DNA from 2 places in the Solidesulfovibrio sp. DCME genome. Region 1 is predicted to be linked to the other one. Evidence: riboswitches for the same ligand, from Rfam matches in the RefSeq annotation. Region 1 holds a riboswitch; the other holds the start of a gene.
The links. A riboswitch is a leader RNA that binds a small molecule or an ion and turns the genes downstream of it on or off. The one in region 1 is predicted to bind cobalamin.

Region 1 (4,820 bases):
ATCCTCGGCGTGTCCGGTGGAGCGGCCCTCGGCGTGGTGGGCGGCATGTTGCTCGGTTTGCCCACGTTCCTGGGAGCCGGACCGCTCGCCTTTTTCGGGGCAATGGCAGCCTTTGGCGTGGCCGTGACCCTGTCGCTACGGGATGGGCACGTGGCAACGCCCTCCCTTGTCCTGTCCGGCGTCATGGTCAATGCCTTCTGTTCGGCCGCCATCATGTTTTTCCTCTCCATGACCAGGGATCATACCTTGCACGCCACACTGGTCTGGCTCATGGGCGACACGTCTTCGGCCACGTTGGGTTCTTTGCCGATCCCCGCCCTGTGCGTCGTCGCCGGGGCCATGTTGGTCTTCGCCTTGTCTCAGACGATGAACCTGCTCCTTCTCGGCGACGAGGCGGCCGCAAACCTCGGGGTGCGGGTGCGTCTTGTGCAGGGCGTGCTCGTCACCACCACCGCGACCATGACTGGAATCTAGCCGTAGACTGCAATCCGTTCACGGATACGCCTCGCATCACGGCTCTGCCGGGAAGTCGTCCCATTCACCGGGATCACGAGTGATTATCCCGGTGAACGGCTGCGATGGGCTTTTCATAGCAGTCTGTTACAAGCCATGGCGGAATCATCAGGTCACAACCTCGTGTGAGGGGCTAGATATTTTCTTTTGAGTATCGAAATAGTCAACACCAGACAATATATCGATACAAGCATCCGCATTATTCAGTGTATAAAGATGTATTCCTGACGCTCCCTGTTCAATAAGGTCACGAATTTGGCGTTGTGCGATTTCTATGCCTTTGCGCCGTACGGCTTCATTTCCGCCATCTTTGTCCGCCTGCACCAACTCAAGGTACAGTTTTACCGGAATACTCGCGCCGCAAAGTGAGAGAATCCTGTGCAGGGATTGCATGCTGAGAAGCGGGAGCACGCCGGGAATGATAGGCTTGACGACACCCCTGCGGCGTAATCGGGCGACGAAATCATTATAGCAGCGGACGTCGAAAAATAGCTGGGTGATGGCGAAATCCGCGCCGACATCCAGTTTGTGCTTGGTCCATTCAAGGTCGTCGGCGATGCTGGCGGCTTCCGGATGCGCTTCAGGGTAGCAGGCTACGGCGATCCCCGTTTCCGGATACCGCAACCTGATGAAGGCAACGAGATCGGAAGCATGAGAGAAGCCGGAATTCGCCGTCGGAAGGACGCCCGGCGGCAAGTCGCCCCGCAATGCGAGGATGTTGGTTATTCCAATGTCCTGAAGTTCTTCCATGAAACTCACGATGGACTCGTGGGTCGCCCCAGCACAGGTCAGATGGACCATGGGGAATAATCCAAACCGTTCCTGCAGGCATGAGGCCGTCGCAAGGGTGGTGGCCCGCGTGCCGCCGCCGGCTCCGTACGTCACAGAAACGAACAGAGGGGCAAGCTCAGCCATCCGTTCTATCTGTGACTCGAATCCTTGCCAGGCGTTGTGCTCCTTTGGGGGAAAAAATTCTAAAGAGACAAACCGACTTCTTGAGGGCATCAAATCAGCTATTTTCATGTTTCACCATCATCAAGACGATAGCGCCGTTGGGCGCGGTTGTTGTCGCAGCGGAGGCTGCGCGCAGGTTGGCGGCCAGAGTTTCCTCCGGCCATATTTCTCCGAGGCAACTGAGCGGGCAATATGAGTCGGCCTTCTGTGCGGAAAAGGGAGCGTCCGGAGGGGAGCAGGATGCGGTCGGTATTTTCATTCCCGCAGCGATTGCCTGGCAAAAAAGCCCGGCATACTTGCGCCGATCCCCTTCGCCCATGTCCCTTAAGGCCGCAAGCAAGCCTGCTGCGCCCGCTGGCAAGGGAATGGCGAACATCTCGGCTTGGTCCTTTTTGTGTTCGCGTTTCATTGCGACCTGGCCCCGGCCGGATATTGGCGCACGACAGCCGCTGCTTTGACTGAGTTTCTCAAAGCAGCCATGATGTCGCTTTCCGCTTCATATTGGTCGAACTTTGAGAGGCGGGGTCGCAACGTATCGGCAGCGTGGATCAGACCTGTCGAGTTCTTTTTCCCGCACCAATCCTCAAGGAAGGTCTTTGGCTCACGCTTGATGTCGCTATGAGGAAAGTTAGATGAACACGTCACCATGCCACATGCCTCCTTGCCGTGCCCAAAGGGATTCAGAAGAAGGTCGGCATGGCCGGCGACGCGAGCGAAACGCAAAAAGCCCGTTCCCTCGGAGGAGAACGGGCCAAGAATGAACGGGGCAGGCTAGACGCATCCTGTCCTGGTCACCCCGGCCCATGTCGCGAGGCCTGGATTGCCGACCACTTCGAGGCGTCTTCTGGCTTACGGGGGCTGGTCCTTTCGACCAGGAAAACTTGGCGGCATCCTTCCCGAGCAGGGCTCAGTGGCCCGCCGCCGGCAAACCCCGATTACAGCAGCGCGTCTGCGACGGATTTACACCGTCTTCCGTTTCCCGAATGGTCTGTCTCTGCACACAAAACCTTATTTTCCATAGCTTCGGCTCGGATTGACGTCAAGTACGCACCAAGCCCTGGCCAGCTCGGCCGAGAAATAATCGAATGTCACTTCGTCGGCGAAACTAACTCTCCGGAAATTCAATACCCCTTGCGCCACGTGTGGCAATATTATATCATACTACATGAGTATATTTATCCTACCGGTATTACTAAATAAAAATTCGTAACACCCGACATCCAAAAGGAGGCGTGCCACCCCCCCCAAAAAAATGCGCCGTTGGCTTCGGTGTGATTCGCGAGTCTTTTTAGGGCGGTATTCACTAAATTGCAATGTAACTATTTAAGGTAGCGGAGGTTATTTATGAGTCGGATAGAAATGGAAAAGATCTTCTATGAAATGCAGTCTCCTGATCCGAAAGCGGACCCAGACAAGCTGTATTTTATCAAGATCGATGAAAGCAAATGCATTGGATGTGACACCTGCATGAACTATTGTCCAACGGGTGCTGTGGTTGGCGAGACAGGCGAGCCCCACAAAATTCCTCATAATGAAGCATGTATCAACTGTGGCCAATGCCTGACGCATTGCCCTGTGTCGGCTATCTACGAAGAGCAGTCTTGGGTCCCCGTTATTGAGGAAAAACTCAAGGATAAAAACGTGAAAGTCATCGCCATGCCCGCTCCAGCCGTGCGCTACGGCCTGGGTGACTGCTTCGGCATGCCGGTGGGGACCGTGACTACGGACAAGATGCTTGGCGGGTTGCAAAAACTTGGTTTCAACCATGTCTGGGATAATGAATGGACCGCCGACGTCACCATCTGGGAAGAGGGCACGGAGTTCGTCAAGCGGCTTACAAAAAAGATTGACAAGCCGTTGCCGCAATTCACTTCTTGCTGCCCAGGCTGGCACAAATACGTGGAAACGTTCTATCCTGAGTTGTTCCCCCACATGTCCTCGTGCAAATCGCCTATCGGCATGCTGGGGTCCCTGGCCAAGACCTACGGCGCGGACACCATGAAATACCCCCGGGCCGACGTCTATACCGTTTCCATCATGCCGTGCACGGCCAAGAAGTACGAAGGCATGCGGCCGGTCAACTGGTCCAGCGGCTACCAGGACATCGATGCCACGATTGATACCCGCGAATTAGCCTATATGCTGAAGAAAGCCGGCATCGACCTGAAAACCGTTCCTGATGGCAAGCGCGATCCCCTCATGGGCGAATCCACCGGCGGCGGCACCATCTTTGGCGTCACTGGCGGTGTCATGGAAGCGGCCTTACGGTTCGCCTATCAGGCCGTTACGGGCAAGGCTCCGCAAAGCTGGGATTTCAAGGCGGTACGCGGACTCAAGGGTCTCAAGGAAGCCACCGTCGATGTCGGAGGCACCCCGGTCAAAGTTGCCGTGGTTCATGGCGCAAAACGCTTTGCCGAGGTTTGTGAAGTGGTCAAGTCCGGCAAATCGCCGTGGCAGTTCATCGAATTCATGGCCTGCCCGGGTGGCTGTGTCATGGGTGGCGGGCAACCTATTATGCCTACGGTACTGCAGTCCATGGACCAGCGCGTGACGAAATTCTATGCGTCCATGAAAAAGCGCCTGGACCTTTACAACGAACAGAAAGCCTAAGGAGCGCGCCATGTCGATTATAAGCTTTACCCGACGGGGATTTCTAAAAACAGCCTGCACGTTGTCAGCCGGAGCCTTGATCGGCTTGCGCTTGACCGGACGGGCCGTGGCGGCCGCCAAACAGCTCAAGGATTTCATGATGGACCGGATCGACGGCGTTTACGGTGCGGATGCCGCATTCAAGGAGCGTGCATCGCAGCAGAACGTGCAGGTCCAGACACTCTACAAAAACTATTTGGAAGAGCCCATGAGCCACAAGGCCGAACAACTCCTCCACACGCATTGGGAAGATCGCTCGAAAAACATCAAGAAATTGATTGCAGCCGGGCAGTACCCCAATCCCCGGGCCAAGGAATTCGCCGGAACAACCTACCCCTACGAATAACCCCCTGCCGCTGTGACACTTGGACCTGCGGCAAGGGCACACCTGACCCTAAGGTTCGATTGTTGCGGCTATCCAGTCAGCGCTCTTACGCCGGGGGGGGGGGATATAAATAGAAAAAGCCCATGCGAGCACGCAGTTGGTCTATACCAACGGCGTGGCCGAAGGGCTTAACAGCAAGATCATGGCCATCAAGAGGAAAGCTTGCGGCTACAAGAGCAGGGAGCATTTTAAAACAGCCATCTACTTCCTTTGCGTCGGTTTGGACCTTTATCCAGCCAGCACGTGACGAGAGCTTTTCTCGTAAAATTCTTCTTTTTCGGTTGTTATGATTTTTCATTGGTATTATTCAAAAGGCATT
Region 2 (4,820 bases), 1.3 Mb from region 1:
GGGCGGCATGGGCTCCATTCCCGGCGTCATCCTCGGCGCCCTGGCCCTGGTCGCCCTGCCGGAGGTCTTCCGGGGCTTCGAGCTCTACCGCATGCTGGCCTTCGGCGGGGCCATGGCCGTGATGATGCTGGTGCGCCCGGCCGGACTCTGGCCGGCGGCGCGGATGGGCAAACGTTCGGACGATTCGGAGTAGCCGTGGCCGCCATCCTGGAACTTACGGGCGTATGCGCCCACTACGGCCGCATCCAGGCCCTGCGCGACGTGACGCTGACCGTCAACGAGGGCGAGATCGTCACCATCATCGGGGCCAACGGCGCCGGCAAGTCCACCACGCTCATGACCATCTGCGGCATCGTGCGGGCCAGCGCCGGCGACGTGCGCTACCAGGGCAAATCCATCCGCGACCTGCGCGCCGACAGGCTGCCCGAGATGGGCCTGTGCCAGGTGCCCGAGGGCCGGCGCATCTTCCCGCGCCTGACCGTGCGGGAGAACCTGGACATGGGCGCCTTTTTCCGCCGCGACGCCGACGGCATCGAGGCCGACCTGGGCCTGGTCTTTCGCCTGTTTCCGGTGCTGTTCGAGCGGCGCAAGCAGCACGGCGGCACCCTGTCCGGCGGCGAGCAGCAGATGCTGGCCATCGCCCGGGCGCTGATGAGCCGCCCGAAAATGCTGCTCCTCGACGAACCGTCGCTGGGGCTTTCGCCCATGATCTCCCAGCACATCTTCCGCATCATACGCAACGTCAACGAGGAGCGGGGCATGACCATCCTGCTCGTCGAGCAAAACGCCAACATCGCGCTGAAACTGGCCGACCGGGCCTACGTGCTGGAAACCGGCACCGTGGTCATGGAGGACACGGCCGAAAACCTGCGCGAAAACGTGGACATCAAGAAGGCCTACCTTGGACAATAACCCCGCCCTCGCCGCCATCCTGGCCAGGCTGCGCCCGGATAAGGCCGAGGCCGTCCGCGCCCTCGTCCTTGACGCCATTGCCCGCCAGTTCGGCGACAGCCCCGACCCCGCCGCCGTCACCCGCTTCCTCGACGACATCCGCGTCGCCCAGTCCATGTCCGGCATCGACATCGACTACGCCGAGCACTACACCCACATGCACCAGGCCGGCGTGGACTTCATGCGGCTCGTGCAGACGGTCAAGGCCGCGGATAAGGATTACAAGTAGGCGGAAGAAGGGAAGATGCCTCCGGCGGCCAGGAGGGGCAGTGCCCCTCCTGGACCTCCCCAATGGGGGAGCCGGGTGGGCGCGATCCGGCGGATTGGCCAATTTAGCGGACAAATAAGAGAAAAATAGTTCTCTAGTTTTTTCGCCGCCTTCCTTAATCGCCCGCTGTCGTCAGGCTGTTCGAAAAGGGTCCATCCCCCTCCCGAGACAGAAAAACCTTGCCAAGGGGGAAGGGACGGACGGCGTTGACACGGCCCAACGCTTTTCCCATACAGTGGGGCTGCGTTGGTGTCCGTCCGCCCCGGGGGAGGGAGCGGTACGGGCCGAAAGAGGGAATCCGGCGCAATTCCGGAACTGCCCCGCAGCGGTAAGCGAAAACGACCCCCGCCACCAAGCACTGGAGCACCCCTCCGGGAAGCGGCGGGCACTAGGCACCCCGGCCATCCGCCGGCCCGTTCGCGAGTCCGAAGACCTGCCAACGCCCGTCGGCCAACGGCCGGCGGCGTCGAGGGAGCCTCGCGGGAGGGCGACCCGGCAGGCGCGAGGGCCTTGGCCCCCGCGCCGCCTGTCCGAACCGCTTTCACGAACCGGCGCCACCGCGCCAGCCCAGACCAGGGAGACCACCCATGCTTTCGCCGACCGAGCACGGCAACCTTGCCGTCGATGTCGTCCGTTCCGAAAATGTCCCCGAAAAACCCGAAGCCCGCCCGCCGGCCGTGGCCGCCGTCCCGGCCCGCATCCGCAAGCGCGACGGCCAGGTCGTGCCCTTCGACGCCGACAAGATCCGCTCGGCCATCCGCCGCGCCGGCGCGGCCACCGGCGACTTCGGCGACGACGAGGCGGGCCTGCTCACGGCGCAGGTGGTCAAGGTCCTGTCCCACCGCTTCTCCGGCGGGGTCCCCGACATCGAGCGCATCCAGGACGTGGTCGAACAGGCGCTGATTTCCGCCAACCACTTCCGCACCATGCGCGCCTACTCCGTCTACCGCGAGCAGCGCGCCCGCCTGCGCCAGGACAGGAAAACCGTGGTGGACGTGGCCGCTTCGGTCAACGAATACCTCGACCGCCAGGACTGGCGCGTGGCCGCCAACGCCAACCAGGGCTATTCGCTCGGCGGGCTCATCCTCAACGTTTCGGGCAAGGTGGTGGCCAACTATTGGCTCAACCACGTCTACCCGCCGGAAGTCGGCGCCGCCCACCGAGAAGGCGACCTCCACATCCACGATTTGGACATGCTGGCCGGCTACTGCGCCGGCTGGTCGCTCAAAATGCTCTTGCAGGAGGGCTTAAACGGCGTCCCCGACAAGGTGGAGGCCGACCCGCCCAGGCACCTTTCCAGCGCCGTGGGCCAGATCGTCAACTTCCTGGGCACGCTGCAAAACGAATGGGCCGGCGCCCAGGCCTTTTCCAGCTTCGACACCTACATGGCCCCGTTTCTCCGCAAGGACAAGCTTTCCTATGCCCAGGTGCGCCAGTCCATCCAGGAGCTGATCTACAACTTGAATGTCCCCTCGCGCTGGGGCACCCAGACGCCGTTTACCAACCTGACCTTCGACTGGACCTGCCCCGAGGACCTGCGCGGCCAGCACCCGGTCATCGGCGGCGAGGAGATGCCCTTTACCTACGGCGACCTGCAAGCCGAGATGGATACCATCAACCGGGCCTACATCGAGGTCATGACCGCCGGCGACGCCAAAGGGCGCGTTTTTACCTTCCCCATCCCGACCTACAACATCACCAAGGATTTCCCCTGGGACTCGCCCAATGTCGACATCCTGTTCGAGATGACGGCCAAGTACGGGCTCCCCTACTTCCAGAACTTCCTCAATTCCGACCTGGAGCCCGGCATGGTGCGCTCCATGTGCTGCCGGTTGCAGCTCGATTTGCGCGAACTGCTCAAACGCGGCAACGGCCTCTTCGGCAGCGCCGAACAGACCGGGTCCGTGGGCGTGGTCACCATCAACTGCGCCCGCCTGGGCCATCTGCATCGCGGCGACTGGGCAGGCCTGGTGGCGCGCCTGGACGGGCTGCTGGAGACCGCCCGCACGAGCCTGGAGATCAAGCGCAAGGAGATCGGCCGCCGCATGGACGCCGGGCTGTTCCCCTACACCAAGCGCTACCTGGGGACGCTGCGCAACCACTTCTCCACCATCGGCGTCAACGGCATCAATGAAATGGTGCGCAACTTCACGGGCGACGCGGACAATATCGCGACGCCGGCCGGCCACGCCCTGGCAGTCAAGCTCCTCGACCACGTGCGCGCCCGCATGACCGAGTTCCAGGAGCGCACCGGCCACCTCTACAACCTGGAAGCCACCCCGGCCGAGGGCACCACCTACCGCTTCGCCCGCGAGGACCGCAAACGCTTCCCCGGCATCCTGCAAGCCGGCACCGACGACAAGCCCTATTACACCAATTCCTCCCAGCTGCCCGTCGGGTTCACCGACGACCCCTTCGAGGCCCTTTCGCGCCAGGAGGAGCTCCAGCGCAAATACACCGGCGGCACGGTGCTCCACCTCTACATGGGCGAGCGGCTTTCCAGCGCCCAGGCCTGCAAGAACCTCGTGCGCCGGTCGCTGTCGCGCTTCGCCCTGCCCTACGTGACCGTGACGCCCACCTTCTCCATCTGCGACGTCCACGGGTATCTTCCCGGCGAGCAGGAGACCTGCCCCCGCTGCGCCGCCGAAGGCCGCACGCAAGCCTGCGAGATCTGGACCCGGGTCATGGGCTATTACCGGCCCAAGTCGGCATTCAACACCGGCAAACAGGGCGAGTACGAGGAGCGGGTCTGCTTTGCGGAGCCGACAACCGCGTCCTAGTGTCGCGTTCTCGAAATTCGTGCATACGAATTTCGAGAATAATAATTTGAATAATTATTCTTTCTGAAAAAAACAGTTCCCTGTTTTTTTCAGAACGCCACACGAGGCCTATCGGGGCGGCCGGCGCCACCCGGCCGGCCGCCCCTTGCCCCCGGCCAGCGGGAACGGTAAGGGAGCCCGGATGGACGGACTGACCATCGGCGGCGTGACGCCCCTTTCGACCCTGGATTTCCCCGACGCCCTGGCGGCGGTCATCTACTGCCAGGGCTGCCCCTGGGGCTGCCCCTACTGCCACAACGAACCGCTGCGCAAAATCGGCGGCGAGGGCGAGCGCGACGCCGCCTCGGTGCTGTCCTGGCTGGAGAGCCGGCGGGGGCTTCTCGACGCCGTGGTCTTTTCCGGCGGCGAACCCACCCTCCAGGAGGGCCTGGCCGCGACGCTTGCCGCCGTGCGGGAGCTCGGCTTCAAGACGGGGCTCCATACCACGGGCATGTTCCCGGAGGCCCTGGCCGATGTCCTGCCGCTTTGCGACTGGGTGGGGCTCGACGTGAAAGCCCCGCGCGCCGCCTACGACCGCATCACCGGCCGCGACGGCGGCGGCCGGGCGGCCTTTGCCAGCCTGGCCCTGCTGCTCAAAGGCGCCGTTCCCTTCGAGGCCCGTACCACCTGGCACCCGGGGCTGCTCGACGAGGCGGAACTCGTGGCCCTGGCCGGCGAACTGGCCGCCGCCGGGGCCGACCGCTGGGTCATCCAGGCCTTCCGCCCGGACGGCTGCGCCGACGAGGCCCTGGCCGCCGCCGGCCAGACGGTTTTTCCGCCCG

Region 2: another riboswitch for cobalamin. It lies ahead of ACP59X_RS23320 (ribonucleoside triphosphate reductase); the one in region 1 lies ahead of ACP59X_RS17650 (hypothetical protein).

The regions. Positions count from the first base shown of each region.
Region 1 is NZ_CP188261.1:3,988,384-3,993,203, forward strand. It holds gene ACP59X_RS17635 (FecCD family ABC transporter permease) at 1-474, shown strand, start outside; gene ACP59X_RS17640 (methylenetetrahydrofolate reductase) at 622-1,536, opposite strand; gene ACP59X_RS17645 (hypothetical protein) at 1,523-1,876, opposite strand; gene ACP59X_RS17650 (hypothetical protein) at 1,873-2,190, opposite strand; cobalamin riboswitch at 2,287-2,493, opposite strand; gene ACP59X_RS17655 ([FeFe] hydrogenase, group A) at 2,812-4,077, shown strand; gene ACP59X_RS17660 (iron hydrogenase small subunit) at 4,088-4,462, shown strand; partial or broken gene ACP59X_RS17665 (transposase) at 4,608-4,748, shown strand.
Region 2 is NZ_CP188261.1:5,283,003-5,287,822, forward strand. It holds gene livM (high-affinity branched-chain amino acid ABC transporter permease LivM) at 1-193, shown strand, start outside; gene ACP59X_RS23310 (ABC transporter ATP-binding protein) at 196-912, shown strand; gene ACP59X_RS23315 (hypothetical protein) at 902-1,180, shown strand; cobalamin riboswitch at 1,450-1,674, shown strand; gene ACP59X_RS23320 (ribonucleoside triphosphate reductase) at 1,807-3,999, shown strand; gene ACP59X_RS23325 (anaerobic ribonucleoside-triphosphate reductase activating protein) at 4,181-4,820, shown strand, end outside.